3 regions of the Streptomyces sp. NPDC006335 genome follow, and region 3 is predicted to be linked to each of the others. Evidence: riboswitches for the same ligand, from Rfam matches in the RefSeq annotation. Region 3 holds a riboswitch; each other region holds the start of a gene.

What was found. A riboswitch is a leader RNA that binds a small molecule or an ion and turns the genes downstream of it on or off. The one in region 3 is predicted to bind cyclic di-AMP.
Positions count from the first base shown of each region.
Region 1: linked by a shared signal. The riboswitch ahead of ABZ098_RS06590 (transglycosylase SLT domain-containing protein) and the one ahead of ABZ098_RS29980 (M23 family metallopeptidase) in region 3 are both predicted to bind cyclic di-AMP.
Region 2: linked by a shared signal. The riboswitch ahead of ABZ098_RS39135 (M23 family metallopeptidase) and the one ahead of ABZ098_RS29980 (M23 family metallopeptidase) in region 3 are both predicted to bind cyclic di-AMP.

Region 1 is NZ_JBEXQX010000002.1:154,626-161,922, forward strand. It holds gene ABZ098_RS06570 (sugar ABC transporter permease) at 1-564, shown strand, start outside; gene ABZ098_RS06575 (carbohydrate ABC transporter permease) at 561-1,430, shown strand; gene ABZ098_RS06580 (LacI family DNA-binding transcriptional regulator) at 1,472-2,500, shown strand; gene ABZ098_RS06585 (HAD family hydrolase) at 3,233-4,045, shown strand; gene ABZ098_RS06590 (transglycosylase SLT domain-containing protein) at 4,049-4,531, opposite strand; cyclic di-AMP (ydaO/yuaA leader) riboswitch at 4,537-4,737, opposite strand; gene ABZ098_RS06595 (CocE/NonD family hydrolase) at 4,979-6,997, opposite strand; gene ABZ098_RS06600 (polyprenyl synthetase family protein) at 7,297-7,297, shown strand, end outside.
Region 2 is NZ_JBEXQX010000022.1:106,091-113,387, reverse strand. It holds gene ABZ098_RS39140 (aldo/keto reductase) at 1-443, opposite strand, end outside; gene ABZ098_RS39135 (M23 family metallopeptidase) at 605-1,630, opposite strand; cyclic di-AMP (ydaO/yuaA leader) riboswitch at 1,642-1,800, opposite strand; tRNA gene ABZ098_RS39130 (tRNA-Met) at 2,120-2,193, opposite strand; gene ribA (GTP cyclohydrolase II) at 2,301-2,942, opposite strand; gene ABZ098_RS39120 (MarR family transcriptional regulator) at 3,064-3,573, opposite strand; gene ABZ098_RS39115 (dihydrofolate reductase family protein) at 3,688-4,815, shown strand; gene ABZ098_RS39110 (hypothetical protein) at 5,048-6,148, shown strand; gene ABZ098_RS39105 (serine/threonine-protein kinase) at 6,575-7,297, shown strand, end outside.
Region 3 is NZ_JBEXQX010000012.1:227,139-234,435, forward strand. It holds gene ABZ098_RS29970 (pitrilysin family protein) at 1-427, shown strand, start outside; gene ABZ098_RS29975 (pitrilysin family protein) at 424-1,812, shown strand; cyclic di-AMP (ydaO/yuaA leader) riboswitch at 2,022-2,184, shown strand; gene ABZ098_RS29980 (M23 family metallopeptidase) at 2,198-2,953, shown strand; gene ABZ098_RS29985 (GntR family transcriptional regulator) at 3,153-3,848, shown strand; gene ABZ098_RS29990 (HPr family phosphocarrier protein) at 3,975-4,256, opposite strand; gene ABZ098_RS29995 (GNAT family N-acetyltransferase) at 4,454-7,291, shown strand.

The sequences.
Region 1 (7,297 bases), on a different contig from region 3:
ATCTTCCTGCCGTACGCGGTGCCGGGCATCATCGCGGCCCTGATGTGGGGCTTCCTGTACCTGCCGGACGTCAGCCCCTTCTACTACCTGCTCGACAGGTTCGGCCTCCCGCAGCCCGACCTGTTCGACGGCGGCAACCTCTACCTCTCCTTCGCGAACATCGCGGTCTGGGGCGGCACCGGCTTCAACATGATCGTCATCTACACCGCGCTCAGGGCGATCCCGCCGGACATCTACGAGGCGGCCAGGCTCGACGGCGCGACCGACCTGAAGATCGCCCTGAGGATCAAGATCCCGATCGTGCTGCCCTCCCTGGTGCTCACCTTCTTCTTCTCGGTGATCGCCACCCTCCAGGTCTTCACCGAGCCCATGGCCCTCAAGCCGCTCACCAACGGCCTGCCCAGCTCGTGGAGCCCCCTGATGGCCATCTACGACAAGGCCTTCCTCCAGTCCGACATCTACGGCGCCTCCGCCACCGCGGTCGTCCTGGCCCTGGCCACGTATCTCCTCTCCTTCACCCTGCTGCGCGTCTCCGACCGCTACACCCGGGAGGACCGGGCATGACCCCCCTCACCCTCAGCGCCGACACCACCGCGAAGGCGCGCCGCACCGCCTGGGTGCCCACGATCGTGCTGGTCCTCGGCGCCCTGTACTGCCTGATCCCCATCGCCTGGGTGGTCGTCGCGGCGACCAAGGACCGCTCGGAGCTCTTCTCCACCTTCACCTTCGCCCCCGGCACCGGCTTCCTCCAGAACCTGAGCGACCTGACCGCCTACCGGGACGGCATCTTCTGGAGGTGGATGGCCAACTCGGCCTTCTACGCCGGTCTCGGCGCCCTGCTCTCCGCCGCGGTCTCCGCCGCCGGCGGCTACGCGCTCGGCCGGTTCGCCTTCCGCGGCCGTGAGGCCGTCTTCAAGATGATCCTGGCCGGCGTCCTGGTGCCGTCCATCGTGCTCGCCGTACCGCAGTACCTGCTGCTGGCGAAGCTGGGCATGGCCGACTCGTACTGGTCGATGCTGCTGCCGTCGATCCTCTCGCCGTACGGCGTCTACCTGGTCCGCATCTACGCGGCCGCGTCGGTACCCGCCGAGCTCATGGAGGCGGCCCGCATGGACGGCGCGAGCGAGTGGCGGATCTTCTCGCGGATCGCCGTACCGATGATGATGCCGGGCCTGATCACGGTGTTCCTCTTCCAGTTCGTCGGCATCTGGAACAACTTCCTGCTGCCCTTCGTCATGCTCGCCGACGACGAGAAGTTCCCGATCACCCTCGGCCTGTACACCCTGCTCGCCCAGGGCGCCTCGCAGCCCGCGCTCTACACCCTGGTCATCACCGGGTGCCTGCTCGCGATCCTTCCCCTGATCGGGCTCTTCCTGGTGATCCAGCGGTTCTGGTCGCTGGACCTGATGAGCGGCTCGGTCAAGGCCTGAGGCCCCGGGCTCCCCTTCACGAACGTCTCCGAACGAGGAACATGACCACCAGCGCGAACGGACGCCGCAAGCCACCGACCATCCACGACGTGGCCAGGGAGGCGGGCGTCTCGCGGGGCACCGTCTCCCGCTTCCTGAACGGCGGCCACTACGTCTCGCCCGCCGCGCGGCGGTCCGTGGAGGCCGCCATCAAGAAGACCGGGTACGTGGTCAACCGGCATGCCCGCAGCCTCAGTACGGGCCGGTCGGACTCGGTGGCGTTCCTGCTGACCGAGCCGCAGGAGAAGTTCTTCGAGGACCCCAACTTCAACATCCTGCTGCGGGGCTGCACCGAGCGGCTCGCCCAGCACGACATCCCGCTGCTGCTGATGCTGGCCGAGAGCGACGACGACCGGCGCCGGCTGACCCGGTACATCACTTCGGGTCACGTCGACGGGGTGCTGCTGCTGTCCAACCACAGCGGTGACCCGGTGGCGGCCGAACTGCACGACGCCGGGATCCCGTTGGTGGTCTGCGGCAAGCCGATCGGGCGGGGCACCAAGGTGAGTTACGTGGCCGCCGCCGACCGGGAGGGTGCGCAGGACATGGTCCGCCATCTCCTCGCGGGCGGCCGCCGGCGCGTCGGCATGGTCACCGGGCCGCTGGACATGCCGGGTGGCCCCGACCGGCTGGCCGGGTACCGGGACGTGCTCGCCGAGGCGGGCCTGCCCTACGACCCGGCGCTCGTCGTCGAGGGCGACTTCCGGCGCAGCGGCGGCGAACGGGCGGCCCGCCGCCTGCTGGCCCAGGCCCCGGACATGGACGCGGTGTTCGTCGCCTCGGACCTGATGGCCCTGGGGGTCGTGGGCGTCCTCCAGCAGGCCGGGCGCTCGGTCCCGGACGACATCGCCGTCGGCGGCTTCGACGACTCCCCGGCGGCCACCGCGATCACCCCCGCCCTCACCACCATGCGCCAGCCCTTCGACCGCATCAGCGCAGAGATGGTCCGCATGCTCCTCGCCCAGATCGCGGGCGAGGACACGGCAGGCGTGATCCTCCCCACCGAACTGGTGGTCCGGGACTCGGCGTAGCGCTCCGTGGGCCGCGCCGGAAGACGGTCAGGGACTCCACGGGCAGCCCCGGAAGACGGCCGCGCCACGGCACCGTTCGCGGACCGCTCGCCCGCCGCGGGGATCGGGGCCAGTGGGTCGACGGCCCGAGTGAATTTCCACCAACTGGTGGTCCGGGACTCGGCGTAGCGCTCCGCGGGCCGCGCCGGAAGACGGTCAGGGACTCCGCGGGCAGCCCCGGAAGACGGCCGCGCCACGGCACCGTTCGCGGACCGCTCGCCCGCCGGGGGGATCAGGGCCAGTGGGGTCGACGGCCCGAGTGAGCTTCCACCGAACCGGGGGTCCGCGACTCGGCGTGACCGCTCCGCGGGACGCGCCGAGAGGTCGCCCGGGCCGGACCGTGTCGGACGACGGATCGTGTCGGCGCCTTCGTGCAAGGCGCCGCCCGCCGCGCCGGCGCCGATCGGGCACGTGCAGCGGCCGCGCCACCGGGGTGGCGCTTCGGCGATGATCGCCTGCACACCGCTCATGAGGCCGCCCGCGCCGGCGCCCCGGACCGCGCGGAAGGCGAGCAACTGGCCCATGGTCGCGGCCCGTCCGGCGAGTACCGGGCCGGCCACGAAGACGATGACCCCGCCCCGCCCGCCGACGGCGCCCGCGCCCCGGAACCGGAACTGCCGTCAACGGATGTGAAAGCAGCAGCCGTCCGGTTCGCGTCGAGTCGCAGGGGCCAACCATCCGTATTCTCTGATCATGGCCGCCTCCCCCGCATATTCACTCGTCGCCACCGACCTGGACGGCACGCTGCTGCGCGCCGACGACACGCTCTCCGACCGGTCGTTGGCCGCGCTCGCGCGGGTGGCCGCCGGTGGGGCCCGGCATCTCGTGGTGACGGGACGGCCGGCGCCGAGAGTGCGGCCGCTGCTCGACGACCTCGGCAGCACGGGGCTCGCGGTGTGCGGACAGGGCGCGCAGGTGTACGACGCCGGCGCGGACCGTCTGCTCTGGTCGGTGACCCTGGACCGGGAGCTGGCCGAGACCGCGCTCGGCAAGATCGAGGCCGAGGTCGGGCAGGTGTACGCGGCCGTGGACCAGGACGGTGTCGACGGGCTCACGCTCATCGAGCCGGGCTATCTGATGCCCCATCCGACCCTGCCCGCCGTGCGGGTCGACCGACGCGACGACCTGTGGTGCGAGCCGATCAGCAAGGTGCTGCTGCGCCACCCCTACCTGTCCGACGACGAGTTGGCGGTCACGGCACGGTCGGTGGTGGGCTCACTGGCGACGGTCACCATGTCGGGGCCCGGGACCGTCGAACTCCAGCCATGCGGCGTCACCAAGGCGACCGGCCTCGCGCTGGCCGCCGAACACCTGGGCCTGGGGCCCGAGGTGACGATCGCGTTCGGGGACATGCCCAACGACATCCCCATGTTCGACTGGGCGGCCCGCGGGGTGGCGATGGCCAACGCCCACCCCGAACTCAAGGCCGTGGCCGACGAGGTGACCCTGTCGAACGAGGACGACGGCATCGCCGTCGTCCTCGAAGGACTTTTCGCGCGGGGGTAGTTCCTAGTACGCGCCGAACACGTTGTCGATGGACCCGTACCGCTGGGCCGCGTAGTTGCAGGCCGCGGTGATGTTCGCCACCGGGTCGTACGGGTCCCACGAGGTGTTGGCCACGTGGTACGCGTTGAAGGTCGGGTCGATCACCTGGAGCAGGCCCTTGGAGGGCGTGCCGGCGGCCGCGTTGGAGTCCCAGAGGTTGATGGCGTAGGGGTTGCCGGAGGACTCGCGGATGACGTTGCGGTAGATCCCGTCGTAGGAACCGGGGATCCCGTGCTCCGCCATGACGGCGAGGGAGGCCCGGATCCAGCCGTCGAGGGTGTTGGGGTAGCCCAGCGTGGTCGCGGTCTGAAGGGGCGGGGTGGCCGCGGACGCGCTGGTCGCGCCGAGGAGCGGGAGGGCGAGGACGGCGGCTCCGGTGCCGACGACGGCGAGCCTGCGGGCGAGACGGCTGGTGCGGGTGCGGCGGTGCTGAGCGGCAGCGGGCATGGCGAAGTTCCTCTCCGTCGCCTGCGAGGTGAGCTGTCGGGTTCGGGCGGGAGATGCCCGGCCACGCCCACGAAAGGCGTGACTTCACCCCAAGCCGTACCGGTATGTCCGAAGACGACCGTTCCGGCGACTTACCTGGTTCCCCCGCTCCTGCCGTGGTTCTCGGTGGGTGTACGGGCGGTGGCAGGATTCGGCGTCCGCCCGACAGGCCGGGAACGTATGCGAGAGCACATGTCCGGAACAAGTGGCGAATTCACATGGCGTGCCTATTGACCTTGGTAAGAGGCATTTGGGGTGCTTGATCCTTTGCGTTCGCCAAGCCTCAACTCGCGCGCGGGAAAAGGCGGATCGATGGATTCCGGAAAGCCGCCGATCCGTACGCCTGAGTGGGCCAAGTCACAGCCGAGCGCAAGAGGTGTAAAACGGTCAAGAAGGCTCAACTCATGTTCAACCGGCCGTTCGTGGGATCCGCTTCTCCCACGTCCGGTGGAAGACCACCTCGCCGCCGTCGGTGCACACGACCTCGTCGGAGGTGACGAAGTCCGTGCCGTCACAGGTGATCTCCGAACGGGTCCGGACGGTCGCGTCCCAGGCGAGCTCGGGGCGGTGCAGCCGGACCGACCAGTCCGAGCGGATGCGGGCGGACAGGGGGTCCTTCTCGTCGATCGTGTACGTCTCCAGCACGTCCTCGGCGCACTCCAGCCCGTCGGGGTACACGCGCGTGCCGCCGTACCGGGGGTCGACCTCCAGACGCCACTCGCCCTTGGCCACGTCACGGACGACCAGCCGCTCGGGGCGGGGTTCGTCCAGGGTGGCGGGGCTCCATCCATCAGCGGCCACGGCGCGGTCGACCCCGAGCGGCCCGGACTGCTCCGGCTCCTCGAAGGCGATGTCCGAGTCCGCCTCACGCGCGCGTACCGGCAGTTCGAGGAAGCTCCCCGCAGGCTCCAGGGTGAAGCCCGCCTGCGACCCGGGCTGCGGCCAGACCCACGGCCAGTACGCCGAGGAGACGGCGAGCCGGATGCGGTGGCCGGGCGGGAAGGCGTGCCCGGCGCCGTTCAGCTCGAAGGCCAGCTCCTGGGTGGCCCCCGGCTCCCAGGGCACCGCCCGGTCCGGCCCGTGACGGGCCGACAGATTCAGCACGCCCCGCGTGACGAGCGTCGACGACCCGTCCGGGGCGACATCGCAGAGGCGGGCGACCACCTGCCCGCGCGACACCTCCGAGGTCACCCGGAGCCGCACCCGCGGCCGCCCCAGCACCCAGGTCTCCTCACCCACCGCGAACTCGAAGCAGGCCGAACGGGCGTCCTCCTCCCGCTGGTCCGGCGGCAGGTCGGCGTCGTTGCCGGAAGGAACGAAACGGCCGGCGTCCACGCCCGTGTGCTGTGGGGAGCGGACCAGGACGGGGGCGCCCTGGAGGCCGTACGCCACCGTCGTCACGTGCGGGGAGGGCCAGGCCGGCTCGCCGACCCAGCGGCCGGGCAGGGTGTCGTGGACCGTGGCCGGGGGGTGGGAGTCGCTGACGTACGCCCTCAGGAGGGGTTCGCGCATGACGCCGGTGTCGACGCCCTTGAGGTGCTGGTCCCACCAGCGCAGGGTCTCCTGGAGGAAGCCGATCGCCGGGCCGGGCGGCAGGCCGCGGTCCGGGTACTGGTGGGACCAAGGGCCGACGATCCCCCGCACGCGGTCGGCCGGGAGGTTCTCGACCAGCCGCAGGACCGTGTCGCGGTACGGGTCGTGCCAGCCGCCCACCGCGAGGACGGCCGCGCCGATCGTGCCGTGGCCCTCGCGGACGCTGCCGTGCCGCCAGTAGTCGTCGCGCGTCTGGTGGTCGAGCCAGGTGTGGAGGAACGGGGCGACGGCTTCCAGCCGCGTCAGCCACATCTCCCGCCAGGCGTCGCCGAGATGGAGCGGATCGGGCGGGAGGCAGGCGGAGGCGAGCATCGTCGCGGCCCAGGCGTGCATGCCCACCGCGAGGACGGATCCTCCCGTGTAGTGCGCGTCGTTGTCGTAGCGGTCGTCGGTGGCGCAGACGGTGACGACCGCCTTGAGCGGTTCGGGTGCGAGGGCCGCGATCCGGAGGGAGTCGAAGCCGCCCCCGGCGATGCCGAACATGCCGACCCGGCCGTCGCACCAGGGCTGCGCGGCCAGCCAGTGGACGACCTCGACCCCGTCGGCGATCTCGGTCGCCGAGTGCGCGTCGCCCGGCACGCCCCCGCTGTTGCCGTGCCCGCGCACGTCGACGCGGACGGAGGCGTAGCCGTGGCCCGCGTACCAGGGGTGGCGCTGCCGGTCGCGGGGCGCGGTCCGGTCGCTGAGGCGGTCCGGCAGGTATTCGAGGATCGCGGGTACCGGTTCCTGGGTGAGGGGCCGCCACACGCGTGCGTACAGGAGCGTCCCGTCCGGAAGCGGGACACGGACGTCCTCGTGGGCCGTCTCGTAGGGGAAGGACGTAGCGATGCGCATCGGTGGGGTCCCGTCGGTCTCAGTGCACCTGGTGCGTGCTGCGGCGCGGCCGGGGCGCGGCGGCCGCGATCTCGGCTCCGGTTCGGGACACGGGCGGCTACTTCCCTACAAGTCGATAGATATCCATCCTTTTCAGGTGATCAAAAACATACCGGTCGTGATCCGATACCGCCTGGCATGGACGGGGCGGGCGCTAGCGGTGATCCAAAGGTGACCGGATACGCTGACTTGAGTGATGGCAGCGACCTATCGACATTTCGCGTAACCGCCAGTAGACACCAGCAGACAGGAGACCCCTCG
Region 2 (7,297 bases), on a different contig from region 3:
TTGCCCGCCCTCACCAGCTCGTCCAGCGCGCCGATGATCTCCTCGACCGGCACCTCGGGCTTGTCGAAGTGGGTGTAGTAGAGGTCGATGTGGTCGGTGCCCAGGCGCCGCAGCGAAGCGTCCGCCGCCGCCTTGATGTTCGCGGCGGTCAGGCCGGGGAAGTCGGGGTGCTGGCTGACCTTCGTGGCGATGACGACGTCGTCGCGGTTGCCGCGTGCCGCCACCCACTTGCCGATGATGGTCTCGGACTCGCCCCCGGAGTTCCCGTCGACCCACGCCGAGTACGAGTCGGCCGTGTCGATGAAGTTGCCGCCGGCCGCGGTGTACGCGTCGAGGACGGCGAAGGAGGTGGCCTCGTCGGCGGTCCAGCCGAAGACGTTGCCGCCGAGGGAGAGCGGGAAGACCTCGAGACCGGAGGAGCCGAGCTTGCGAAGAGAAGTCATGCCGTACGTCAACGCCCGTGCCGGACGCCGGTCTTCCGACCCGGCCGCAAAGTCCTCGTAAACAAGCGGAATCAGTGGCTCCGACGCACCGGCAGCCCTGACGTCGGGGGGACGTCGTCAGGGCTGCCGGAGTTCGCGTAAGACCTCGGAAGCGGAAGACCTCAGGGGGTGAGACCCTTGCCGCGCAGCCACGCCGCCGGGTCGATCCCGTCGGCCGAGCCGTTCGGGTGGACCTCCAGGTGCAGGTGCGCGCCGGTCACGTTGCCGGTGGCGCCCACGCGGCCGATGACGTCACCGGTGCCGACCTTCTGGCCGACGCTGACGCTGATCGAGGACTGGTGGCAGAACCACAGCTCGGTGCCGTCGTCGAGGGTGAGGATCGTGCGGTAGCCGTAGGAACCGGCCCAGCCGGCCTCGGTGATGGTGCCGCTGTGGACCGCCTTGATGAGCGTGCCCGTGGGAGCGGCGAAGTCGAGGCCCGTGTGGTAGCCGGAGGACCACAGGGAGCCGGCCTGACCGAAGGTCGAGGTGATGGTGTACGACGAGGTCGGCAGCGTGTACTGCTTGGCGAGCTCGGCCAGGCGCTCGGCCTCGGCCTTCTTCGCCGCCTCCTCCTCCGCCTTCTTCTTCGCGGCGGCGGCCTTCTCCTGGGCTTCCTTCTCCGCCTTGGCGGCGGCCGCGTCGGCCTCCTTCTGGGCGGCGTCCGCGACGGCCTGGGCGGCCTTGGTGTCGAGCTGGTCCTGCTGGAGCTCGGCCTGGGCCAGGATGCGCGAGCGCAGTGCCTCACCGGCGTCCGAGGTGCCCTCGGCGGTGGCGGCGCTGGTGGCGCCGACGCTGCTGAAGGCGCTCGTGTCGTCCGCGGCGGTGTCGGAGTCGTCCGAGATGAGCGAGCCCACGTTCGGCAGGTCGGGCATCGAGATGGAGACCGGCGGCTTGCCGGTGTTGGCGCTGGCCATCCCGCCCGCGCTGACCGCGGCTATGACGCCGACGCCCAGGACGGTGGAGCTACGGGCGAAGCCCCCGCCACGCTGCTTGGCGACGCGATGCCGGCCTCGTACGGGAGCGAGGGAGTCCGCGGTCGGGTTCCACTCGCCGAGCGGAGCCTCGTCGTCGGCACGGTAGCCGCCGTACACGAGGGTGTCGCTCGGAACGTACGGCGCCTCGGGGGCAGGCGGGTTGGACGCCACGTGGGCGCGCTCCTTTCCTTCCTTCTCGCCTACCGGGTTAGCTGACGGGTTCGGAGCAGGAAGGTCTCCTACGCGCGTATACCCGCCGTGTTGCCACGGCGGACTGACGAGCGATTCACCCCAAGGTGGTGGTTCCCCGGTTCCCTTGCGGAATTCGGCGCGTGAGCACGGAGCCGTCTCTTGTGACGGCTGGGACGACCGCGCTGCGTTATCGAACGTTAATAGACCCGGGGGCCCGATTCCAAGCTGTTCCGCTTGATCATTAACGAAATCCCGCTGGACTTACGGCCCATGAACGGCGAAAAACGGGCGAGTTGACCTTGCCTCAGATGACAGGCAGGTGTTGACGGCGTGTCAGTCGTTGTGCGGAGGGCGCTCACCCGATCACAGCACGTCACATCACGCCACGAAGCGCGCCGACGGCGTGCCGCTGCCGCGAAAACACTCAGGGCCGGATCCAGTAACTGGAATCCGGCCCTGAGCCTTGAGTAGCGGGGACAGGATTTGAACCTGCGACCTCTGGGTTATGAGCCCAGCGAGCTACCGAGCTGCTCCACCCCGCGTCGTTGTGTGACCAGCATACGTCATCCGCGGGGCGGTTCGCGCCAGGGGTGTTTCAGAGGCACCGCGCGGCGGCACCGAGCGGGGTCGGCCACCGCCCAGGTGACGTTCAGCCGACGCCGAGTTCGGTCAATTCGCCCAGCGGCAGCGTGTGCTGGGTCTGGAGGACCTTGGCGCGCAGGTAGCGGACGTTGTGCGCGGTGGTGAAGACACCGGTGGGGACCCGGTCGCGGACGTCGATGCCGAGGTCGCGCAACTGGCCCGCCTTGTCGGGGTTGTTGGAGAGCAGGTCGAGCCGGTCGATCCCGAGGGCCTGGAGCATCTGCGCGGCCGCCGTGTAGTCGCGGGCATCCTCGGGCAGGCCCAGCGCGGTGTTCGCCGCGTAGGTGTCGAGGCCCTGGTCCTGGAGGGCGTACGCGTCGAGCTTGTTGTAGAGGCCGATGCCGCGGCCCTCCTGGCGGAGGTAGAGCAGGACGCCACCGCGCTCGGCTATGCGCTCGACCGCCTCGCGCAGCTGCGGGCCGCAGTCGCAGCGGGCGGAGCCGAAGACGTCGCCGGTGAGGCACTCGGAGTGCAGCCGCACCAGCGGGGCGGTACCGGGGGCGGGGTCGCCGAGGACGACGGCGAGGTGCTCGCGCCCGTCGGTCAGGCCGTGGAAGGTGACGAGCTCGGCGTCTACGCGGTAGCCGTCCCCGAAGCGCAGCGGGACGCGGACGCGGGAGCGCTGGGTGGCGGCGGGCAGGTCGGGCATGCGGATACTCCGGTCCGTAGGCATACCTGCTTCAGATTTGAAGCAGTTCTACTGATCGAGACCCTACCCTATGCTTTAAATTTGAAGCAACGACTTTATGGCGCTCGTCACACGCGCGTGCTCAGGAACAGGACGGGGACGACCGCCGACGCCACGGGACCTCCTCCGAGGGGCCGCCCTCCCCCTGGAGCCCCGCGGTGACACTGGAGAAGATCTCCTCCAACTGCCCCACCTGCTCCGGGGTGAGCCGGTCGAAGAGCGCGGCACGGACCGTCTCCACATGCCCCGGCGCAGCCCGCTCCAGCACCGCCATACCCTCGTCCGTGAGGACCGCGATGCTGCCCCGCTTGTCCCACTGGCAGCTCTCGCGCCGCACCAGCCCGTCCTTCTCCAGCCGGGCGACGGCGTACGTCAGCCGGGGCCGGGTGATCTTCAGCCCCTCGGCGAGATCGGTCATCCGCAGCCGGCGCTCCGGGGTCTCGGAGAGGTTGGCCAGGATGGAGTAGTACAGGTGCGGCATGCCGGCCTCCTGCTGGAGCTGCCGGTCGATGGTGTCCTCCAGGAGGAGCGAGGCGGCGATGTACGCACGCCAGGCTCGCTGCTCGTCGGGGCTGAGCCAGCGGGTCGTCATGGTCCCAGTGTAGGTTTGCTTCAAACTTGAACCAAGCCCCGCCGCTCCGAAGTGCTCTGAAGCACCTGAAGTGCTCTGAAGCTCCCGCACCCGTTTCCGAGAGGAACCCCGCCGATGCCCCACCCCTACGTCCTCCTCTCCGCCGCGGTCTCCCTCGACGGCTACCTCGACGACACCGGCCCCGACCGCCTCCTCCTGTCCAGCCCGGCCGACTTCGACCGCGTCGACGAGGTCCGCGCCTCCGTGGACGCGATCCTCGTCGGCGCCGGCACCATCCGCGCCGACAACCCCCGCCTGCTGGTGAACTCCGAGACGCGCCGCGCGGCCCGCACCGCCGCCGGGAAACCGCCGTACCCCCTCAAGGTCACGGTCAGCGGCTCGGGCGAGCTGGACCCGGCCGCGAACTTCTGGCACACCGGCGGCGACAAGCTGGTCTGCACGACGGACCAGGGCGCGGAGCGGGCCCGCGCGCTGGGCCTGGCGGCCGACGTGGTCTCCCTGGGCCCGGAACTCGACTGGCGCCGCCTGCTGGAGCACCTGCGTGAGGAGCGCGGGGTGGAGCGGCTGATGGTGGAGGGCGGCGGCCGGATCCACACCCAGCTCCTCCAGCAGGGCCTGGCGGACGAGGTGCAGCTCGTCCTGGCCCCCGTCTTCGTCGGCAGCCCGCAGGCCCCCCGCCTCTTCGGCCCGGGCGCGTACCAGCCCGGCCGGCTGCGCCTGGTGGAGACCCGCCGTATCGAGGACGTGGTCCTGATGCGCTACGAGCCCACCGCCCCCGGCGCGGGCCTGGTCCCCGTCGCCGCGGACCACCACTGGCTCGCGCTGGCCTGTGAGTTGGCGACGCGATGCCCGCCCTCGCGGACGGCGTTCAGCGTGGGCGCGGTGGTGGTGGCGGCCGACGGCACGGAGCTGGCGCGCGGACACTCCAGGGAGGGCGACGACCCGGTCGTCCACGCGGAGGAGTCGGCGCTGGCGAAGATCGCCCCCGACGACCCGCGGCTGCCGTCCGCGACGGTCTACACGAGCCTGGAACCCTGCACCCACCGCGCCTCCCGCCCGGCCCCCTGCGCCCGGCTGATCCTGGACGCGGGGGTACGCCGGGTGGTGACGGCCTGGCGGGAGCCGGACACCTTCGTGGCGGCGGCGGACGGGACGGGACTACTCACCGGCAAGGGCGTGGACGTGGTGGTGCTGGACGAGTACGCGGAGCGGGCGAAGGCCCCGAACCGTCATCTGGCGTGACCAGGGCCCTGACGTGCCGGCCCGGGAGACGAAGCGGCGCCCGACCCGACCGAAGCCGAACCGGGCGCCAGCAGTCTCCCGTCGGCATGAAAATGAGGGCCACCCTGCAGGACCGGTCGTGCGGGCGTCCCAGGCACGCCGAGCCAGGCCGGTGCCCACGGATCCGAAACACGTTATGCCTCAACTGGCGGCACCTCTATTCTGGTCTGTTGCCCACCTGGAGATAGACACCATGACCGCCCTGACAGACCCGCTCACCGAAGAGCAACGGCTCCTCCTCGACATCGTGTGGGCGACGTTCGTCGAACACGAGCGCTTCCCGAACTTTTTCCACGTCGCTTACCGCATGCGAAAGCACGGCCACGACGCCGCGAAGGTCCTCTATAGCTTCCCTGTGATTGGCCACGACCAGGTCTCAAACGGCTACCGGGCCGTCGGGTGGTGGGGGCACGGCTTCACCCCGCAGTCCGACGGGCCGGTGTACCTGACCATGGCGGGGCTCTACCACCTGCAGCATGACCAGATGGCCCGCGATCTTGCCCGTGGCCTGCTGGCGTATATGCAGCAGATGACCCGGGAGCAGGACAGGATCCTCGACAGCCCCTTCGACCTGCCCGATATCGACGTGAACCTCGGCGACGTCCTGAAGGAGATTGACGGCACCAGTCCCCTGCTGGAGCGCATGGCTCAAATCGCCGACCGCGAGTGGCCAGGCATGCGCTTCAACAAGACATCCCTCACTGGCCGACTCGGCGCGCTGCCATCCGCGGACTGCGACACCCTCGACCTCTACCTCGCCGATATCGCCGCCCACCTGTCGCCGCCTGCGCCGCCGGAGGCGCTGTCCTTCACCGAGCCGCGCGCCTTGTTGCGCGCGCTGAACTTCCTCGACGTCACCTACGAGCTGGTATTCGGCGAAGCCCTAGTTATCCCGCCGCCCATGGATCGCTCCAGCCTCCTCGCCTTGGACGTCGGCGACGAAGCGGCCTACAACTCCGGGCTGGTCGTCTTGACCGACATCCTGCGCGACTTCAAGGTGCCCGGCCGCAGTCCAGGCTCGGGCCTGCTGCGACTAGAGGAACATCTCGCCGACAAGCTACCCGCGCTCGACCGCGACGCGGTCCACCAGGCCGTACAGCTCCTGGACCAGATCCGTGTCATCCGCAACTCCGCCGTCCACCCCAAGCCACGGCCGGAACTCGCCACCGCCCACCACGCGCTTGGGCTGGGCTTCCCGGTCCGCGACTTCACCGCTGCCTGGGACAGCGTCCGCGCGCACGCTGAGCGGGCCGTGAGCAACCTGCAGGAGGCGATCCAGTCCGCTAGGCCCTGAGACCAGTCGCCGCGGCAGGTGTTTCTATCTGTTCGGTCAAGGTCTGTGGGCTTGGTCAGGAGAAATAAGGTAGCCAGAGGGGGAATGATCTTGATGGGTGGTTCCGGACGCTTCTTCGGTGTCCGGAACCACCTCGTCAGGTCAGGTTCGATGTGACCTTCGATCCGATCCCTCGCGGCCGCCGCTGCGTCGTCCGCTCACGCACCACCCAAGCACCCAACGCGTTCTACCGTGGTCGAGGGGCCGACTCCGATCACGCCTCGTTGCTTGGGTCAAGGGGGCGCCCTCTCGCAGAGCCACTCCGAAGGGACCATTACTCGCCAAGTCCGTATCACCCTGGGCAAACTGCTGATCCGATGGGAAAGCCGCTGGCAAGATGGCCGCTTGGGTGGACTGCGCGGCAGTCGGGGGAGCAAGGAGCAGTGGGTGGGGACGACGATTAACGGCCGGTTTCTGTTGCTCCCTCAGGAGGCCCGCCCGGGGGGTTTGTCCGAGGTCCGCAAGGCCGTGGACATCAAGAGCGCTGGCGGTGACCACGTCGCCGTGAAGCTGCTCAAGCAGCGCGAGGACGACGCGATCACCCGGATCTTCCTGGAGCGGGAGACCTCGGCGCTCAAGGCACTGAATCATCCCCATATCGTGCGGATGCTCGACTCTGGCTGGGATCAAGGGCTGGAGCGGTACTTCATCGCCCTGGAGTGGATTGACCGCAGCCTCAAGGACGAGATGGCAGATGGCCGTCCCCTTGACTGGCCGGCCTACTTCACACGTATAGGCGGACCGTTGGCTTCCGCCCTCGCGTATGCCCACGAGAAGGAGATCGAGCACCGTGATCTGAAACCGGGAAATGTCCTGCTGACCGGCGACGGCACGGTCAAGCTCGCCGACTTCGGGATCGCCAAGATCTTGTCCAAGGCCGCAGCCGTGACCGACGAGACGGTCGCGGACTTCCGATCCGCTCTGTACTCGCCGCCCGAGCAGAGCGAGGCAGTCCCGTACGTCCGTGACGTGTACGCCTACGCGGTCCTGGCCATTCAGGTCCTCTCCCGCAGCCAGGCACGTGACTACCACGATCTGGCGACGGTACTCGACGGTCTGGAACTCGACACCGAGATCCGCAACGTCCTCAGAACCTGCATCGACCTCGAC
Region 3 (7,297 bases):
CGACGTGAAGACCTCCGGTGACGTCGAGGTGCCGGTCATCGAGGCCGCCATCGACGAGGAGCTCGCGCGGTTCGCCGCGGAGGGCCCCACGGCCGAGGAGATGGAGCGCGCCCAGGCCCAGTTGGAGCGCGAGTGGCTGGACCGGCTCGGCACCGTCGCGGGCCGCGCCGACGAACTGTGCCGCTACGCCGTCCTGTTCGGCGACCCGCAGCTCGCCCTGACCGCCGTGCAGCGCGTCCTGGAGGTGAGCGCCGAGGAGGTCCAGGCGGTCGCCAAGGCCAGGCTGCGCCCCGACAACCGCGCGGTGCTCGTCTACGAGCCCACCGCCCCGGCCGAGATCGCCGACAGCGCCGAGGACGCCGCCGAGGACCCGCAGGCCGCGGCGACCGTAGAAGCCAGCGACGACAACGAGGAGGCGGCCAAGTGAGCGAGCTCGCCGCGATGGAGTTCCACCCGCAGCCGCAGGCGGGCGAGCCCAAGGTCTGGGCCTTCCCCGCCCCCGAGCGAGGGACGCTCGACAACGGCCTGACCCTGCTGCGCTGTCACCGCCCCGGCCAGCAGGTCGTCGCCGTCGAGGTGCTCCTGGACGCGCCCCTGGACGCCGAACCGGCCGGCCTGGACGGCGTCGCCACGATCATGGCGCGCGCCTTCTCCGAGGGCACCGACAAGCACTCCGCCGAGGAGTTCGCCGCCGAGCTGGAGCGCTGCGGAGCCACCCTCGACGCGCACGCCGACCACCCGGGCGTCCGTCTCAGCCTCGAAGTGCCCGCCTCCCGCCTCGCCAAGGCGCTCGGTCTGCTGGCCGACGCGCTCAGGGCGCCCGCGTTCGCGGACAGCGAGGTCGAGCGCCTGGTCCGCAACCGCCTCGACGAGATCCCGCACGAGCTGGCCAACCCGTCCCGCCGCGCCGCCAAGGAGCTCTCCAAGGAGCTGTTCCCGGCGGACTCGCGCATGTCGCGCCCGCGCCAGGGCACCGAGGAGACGGTCGAGAACATCGACTCCGCGGCCGTACGCACCTTCTACGAGAAGCACGTGCGCCCCGCCACCGCGACCGCCGTGGTCGTCGGCGACCTCACCGACATCGACCTGGACGCGCTGCTCGCCGACACCCTCGGCTCCTGGACCGGCTCCACGGCGCAGCCCCGCCCCGTGCCGCCGGTGGCCGCCGACGACACCGGCCGGGTCGTCATCGTGGACCGTCCCGGCGCCGTCCAGACGCAGCTCCTGATCGGCCGCATCGGCGCCGACCGGCACGCACGCGTGTGGCCCGCGCAGGTGCTCGGCACGTACTGCCTCGGCGGCACCCTCACCTCCCGCCTGGACCGCGTCCTGCGCGAGGAGAAGGGCTACACCTACGGCGTACGGTCGTTCGGCCAGGTCCTCAGGTCCGCGCCGGACGGCTCGGGCGCCGCGATGCTCGCCATCAGCGGCTCGGTGGACACCCCCAACACCGGTCCCGCGCTGGACGACCTGTGGAAGGTGCTGCGCACGCTCGCCGAGGGCGGTCTCACCGACGCGGAGCGCGATGTCGCCGTGCAGAACCTCGTCGGTGTGGCGCCGCTCAAGTACGAGACCGCCGCGGCCGTCGCGAGCACGCTGGCCGACCAGGTCGAGCAGCACCTGCCCGACGACTACCAGGCGACCCTGTACCGGCAGCTCGCCGCGACCGGCACCGTGGAGGCCACCGCGGCCGTCGTGAACGCCTTCCCGGTGGACCGGCTGGTGACGATCCTGGTCGGCGACGCCGCCGCCATCAAGGAGCCCGTCGAGGCCCTCGGCATCGGCGAAGTCAAGGTCGTGACGGCCGAGTAGAGGAAGCGTGACCGAGGGGCCCTGGTGACGGAAGCGTCGCCAGGACCCCTACGACACCCAGGACTCTTAGATGTCCGAATTGGGCAGGAGGTTGCCTGTCTGCCCTGTGGGATGCGCTACAAAAACCCTGATCGGTTTGGGGATTGAAAGTTGCCCCGCTTAGCGTCCTCTGGGCTGTCCGTCAGGCACCGAGCCGCGCCCGCGGCACCGGACAGTCATCGCCGAGTCCCCGCATGGCGCGAGCCAGGGGAGCCGGGGACCCACCACACGTCCCTGGGGTGAATCGGACGCCCGCGCACCGCGAGGGGGTCCGTAGGAGACCTTCCTGCTCCGAACCCGTCAGCTAACCCGGTAGGCGAGAAGGAAGGAAAGGACCAGCCACCACATGGCGTTCACCTGCGCCACCGGGAAGCACCGTCGTCCCAGCCGCATGAAGCGCACCACCGCCCGCGCCGCGGGCGTCGCCGCCCTCGCCACCACCGGCGTCATCGGCACCATCGCCACCCCGGCCCTCGCCGCCGAGAACTCCGTCGAGCAGACCGGCCTCATGCCCGCCGTCTCCGTCGGCACGGACTCCCTCGCGGCCCAGCTCGACGCCCAGGCCGAGGCCCAGGCGCAGGCCGCCGCGCAGAAGAAGGCGGCCGCCGAGGCCAAGCGCAAGGCCGAGGCGCGCGCCAAGGAGATACGCGAGGCCAAGGAGCGTGCCGCCCGCGAGGCCGAGCGCAAGCGCCTCAACGCCTTCGTCGCCCCGATCTCCGGCTCCTACATCTCCACCGGCTACAAGAGCGGCGGCTCCATCTGGTCCTCCGGCAGCCACACCGGTGTCGACTTCCACGCCGCCAGCGGCACCTCCGTCCACGCGGTGGGCCGCGGCACGGTCGTCGAGGCCGGCTGGGGCGGGTCGTACGGCAACAACATCGTGATCCGGATGGCCGACGGCACGTACACCCAGTACGGCCACCTGTCGTCCATCGGCGTCTCGGTCGGCCAGTCCGTCACCCCCGGCCAGCAGATCGGGCTGTCCGGCGCGACCGGCAACGTCACCGGACCGCACCTGCACTTCGAGGCGCGGACCACCCCCGAGTACGGCTCGGACATCGACCCCGTCGCCTACCTGCGCTCGCACGGCGTCAGCGTCTGACACCCCTGCGCGAGACCTCCGCGCGATCTCCGCGAGACCCCGGCTCCCCGAGCCGGGGTTTCGTCGTTTCCAAGGCCCCGTTGTCCAAAAAATATCCCTGGATTCCGGTCCGCCGTCGGAAATTCCCGCTGATTGCAATAGAGTCACTGAACACACGTCAATCGGCGACGTTTCACGGGGATTAAGACGGAGGTCGGACATGCGTATTCCGGCGCACTCGGTATGCACGGCGATCCGGGACGACATCGTCGCCGGTGTCCACGAGCGCGGGAGCCGGCTCACCGAGGAACTGCTCGCCCGCCGCTACGGCGTCTCCCGCGTCCCCGTCCGCGAGGCGCTGCGCACGCTGGAGGCCGAGGGCTTCGTGGTGACGCGGCGGCACGCGGGCGCGTGCGTGGCCGAACCGACCGAGCAGGAGGGCGCCGACCTCCTGGAGATGCGCATGCTGCTCGAACCGCTCGGCGCCTCCCGGGCCGCCCAGCGGCGCACCGAGGCCCATCTGAAGGTGCTGCGCGGCCTGGTCAGGCTGGGCCAGGAGCGGGCCAGGCGGGGCAACAGCGACGATCTGCGCTCGCTGGGAGGCTGGTTCCACGAGACGCTCGCACAGGCCTCCGGCAGCCCCGCGCTGACCTCGATGCTGACCCAGCTGCGGCACAAGATCGCCTGGATGTACGTCGTGGACGCGCCCGCCGACCCCGTGGAGTCCTGGGCGGAGCACGGCGCGATCGTGGACGCGGTGGCGCGCGGGGACGGCGAACGCGCGCGGGCGATCACGGCGCTGCACACCGAGCGCTCGGGCGCGGCGCACCGGCTGCGGTTCACCTCCGGAGGGGACCGCGCGGACCGTGTGAGGACCTCGCAACATCCTGTAAACGTGACGGGCTCGCGGCATTAACACGGGCACCGTATACAAAGAGAGAGTAATTCGCGGGGCGCTATTTACGCTGCCCTTGAATGGGAAAAGCGAAGGGCCCGCCCGATAATTCGGACGAGCCCCTCGGTGCTTTTCAGGACGCCGTGCTCAGACGGTTTCGGGGAGCTCCTCGAGTCCCTCGGCGACCAGCTTCGCGAGCCGGTCGAGGGCCGCGTCCGCGCCCTCGGCGTCGGAGGCGAGGACGATCTCCTCGCCGCCCTGGGCGCCCAGGCCGAGCACGGCCAGCATGGAGGCCGCGTTGACGGGGTTGCCGTCGGCCTTGGCGATCGTCACGGGGATGCCTGCGGCCGTGGCGGCCCGGACGAAGATGGAAGCGGGGCGGGCGTGGAGGCCCTCGGCCCAGCCGACGTTGACGCGGCGCTCAGCCATGTGATGCTGCCCTTCGGTGTTCAGGGTTGTCTAGACCAGTTTCCCACACGTGAAGCGTCTCCGGAGAGGGCCTGGAGCCCTCCCGGGGTGAGACGTCGGACCGCGGCCTCGGCCCGACTTGCGTCCTTGTGCGTTCTCGCGCGTTCTCCACAGACTGCCTCGCGCCGTTGTCGTACGCGAGCCGTACTCTGGGGCCCATGCAGAGCGCGTCGGACCGGCACGAGTACCCCGCCCACTGGGAGGCCGACGTAGTGCTGCGCGACGGCGGCACCGCGCGCATCAGGCCCATCACCGTCGACGACGCCGATCGCCTGGTCAGCTTCTACGAGCAGGTCTCGGACGAGTCGAAGTACTACCGCTTCTTCGCGCCCTACCCACGCCTGTCCGCCAAGGACGTCCACCGCTTCACGCACCACGACTTTGTGGACCGGGTGGGACTCGCCGCCACCATCGGCGGCGAGTTCATCGCCACCGTACGCTACGACCGCATCGGTGCCGACGGGATGCCCGCCTCCGCCCCCGCCGACGAGGCCGAGGTCGCCTTCCTCGTGCAGGACGCCCACCAGGGGCGCGGTGTGGCCTCCGCCCTCCTCGAACACATCGGGGCCGTCGCCCGCGAGCGCGGCATCCGGCGCTTCGCCGCCGAGGTGCTGCCCGCCAACGTCAAGATGATCAAGGTGTTCACCGACGCCGGCTACACCCAGAAGCGCAGCTTCGAGGACGGCGTCGTACGCCTGGAGTTCGACCTGGAGCCCACCGACCGCTCGCTCGCCGTGCAGTACGCGCGCGAGCAGCGCGCCGAGTCGCGGTCCGTGCAGCGGCTGCTCACCCCCGGCTCCGTCGCCGTCGTGGGCGTCGGACGCACCCCCGGCGGTGTCGGCCGCGGCGTACTCGGCAACATCCGGGACTACGGCTTCAACGGCCGCCTGTACGCCGTGAACAAGGCGTTCCCCGAGGAGCGGAAGGAACTCGACGGCATCCCCGCGCACCGCTCGGTGCGGGACATCGACGGCCCCGTCGACCTCGCGGTCGTCGCCGTGCCGGCCGAGCAGGTCCCCGAGGTCGTCGCCGAGTGCGGGGCCCACGGCGTACAGGGGCTCGTCGTGCTGTCCGCCGGGTACGCCGAGAGCGGCCCCGAAGGACGCGAGCGCCAACGCGAACTCGTACGGCACGCACGCGCGTACGGCATGCGCATCATCGGCCCGAACGCCTTCGGCATCATCAACACCAACCCGGACGTCCGGCTCAACGCCTCACTGGCCCCCGAGACCCCCCGCCCCGGCCGGATCGGCCTGTTCGCCCAGTCCGGCGCCATCGGCATCGCCCTGCTCTCCCGGCTGCACCGGCGCGGCGGCGGCGTCACCGGCGTGACCGGCGTCTCCACCTTCGTCTCCTCCGGCAACCGCGCCGACGTCTCCGGCAACGACGTCCTCCAGTACTGGTACGACGACCCGGACACCGACGTCGTCCTCATGTACCTGGAGTCCATCGGCAACCCCCGCAAGTTCACCCGCCTCGCCCGGCGTACGGCGGCGGCCAAGCCCCTGGTCGTCGTGCAGGGCTCGGGCACCGCCCCGCAGGGCCACGCCGTCCGCGCCACGCGCCTGCCGCACGCCACGGTGTCGGCGCTGCTCCGGCAGGCCGGCGTGATCCGCGTCGACACCATCACCGAACTCGTCGACACCGGCCTCCTGCTGGCCCGCCAGCCGCTGCCCACCGGACCCAGGGTGGCGATCCTCGGCAACTCCGAGTCGCTCGGCCTGCTCACCTACGACGCCTGCGTGGCCGAGGGACTCAAGCCGTCGACCCCGCTGGACCTGACGACGGCCGCCGCACCGGAGGACTTCCACGCGGCCCTCGCGCGCGCGTTGGCCGACGACTCCTACGACGCGGTGATCGTGACGGCCATCCCCGCGGTCGGCGAGGGATCAGCCGGCGACGCCGCCCTCGCCGAGGCGCTCAGGTCCGCGGCGGAACAGGTCCCCGGCAAGCCGGTCCTGGTGGTCCATGTCGAGCTGGGCGGCCTCGCGGAGGCCCTGTCGGCGGCGGCCAGCACCGCGCCCCAGGCCACCGCCGGCCCGCCGAAGATCCGTGCCGACCACCCGTTCCGCGCACTCGACCGGCTGCGCGCCACACCGGCCCCGGCGGAACCATCCGCCCCCGGCACCGGCGACCGCCTGATCCCCGCCTACCCGGCCGCCGAGCGCGCGGTGCGGGCGCTGGCCGATGTCGTGCAGTACGCCCAGTGGCGCCGGGAGGCCGCCGAGCCAGGCAAGGTGCCCGAGTACGAGAACATCGACGAGAAGGGCGCCGCCGCCCTGATCGACGGCCTGCTCACGCGCGGGCAGGGCCTCACCCTGGGCACCGAGGAGACCTGCGAGCTGCTCGCCACGTACGGCATCCAGGTCCACCGCGCCCTGCCCGCCGCCACCGCCGACGCCGCGGTCCAGGCAGCCTCCACCCTCGGCTACCCGGTCGCCCTCAAGGCCACCGCCCCGCACCTGCGCCACCGCGCCGACCTCGGCGGCGTACGCCTCGACCTCGCGGACGAGGAGCAGTTGCGGCGGGCGTACGCCGAGCTGACCGAGCTGTTCGGCACCCCCGACGAGCTGCGGCCCGTGGTGCAGGGGATGGCACCGCGCGGGGTGGACACGGTGATCCGGGCCGTCATCGACCCCGCAGCGGGCGCCGTGCTGTCCTTCGGGCTGGCCGGAGCCGCCTCGCAGTTGCTCGACGACACCGCGCACCGGCTGATCCCGGTCACCGACCGGGAGGCGACGAGCCTGATCCGCTCGATCCGGACCGCGCCGCTCCTCTTCGGCTGGCGCGGCTCCACCCCGGTCGACACACCCGCGCTGGAGGAACTCCTGCTGCGGGTGTCCCGGCTGGTCGACGACCACCCCGAGGTCGTCGCGGTCACCCTGGAGCCGGTCGTCGTCGCCCCGCGCGGCCTGAGCGTCCTCGGCGCCTCCGTGCGGCTCGCGCCGCCGCCCGCCCGCGACGACCTCGGCCCGCGGACGCTTCCCGCGTACTGAGCGGCG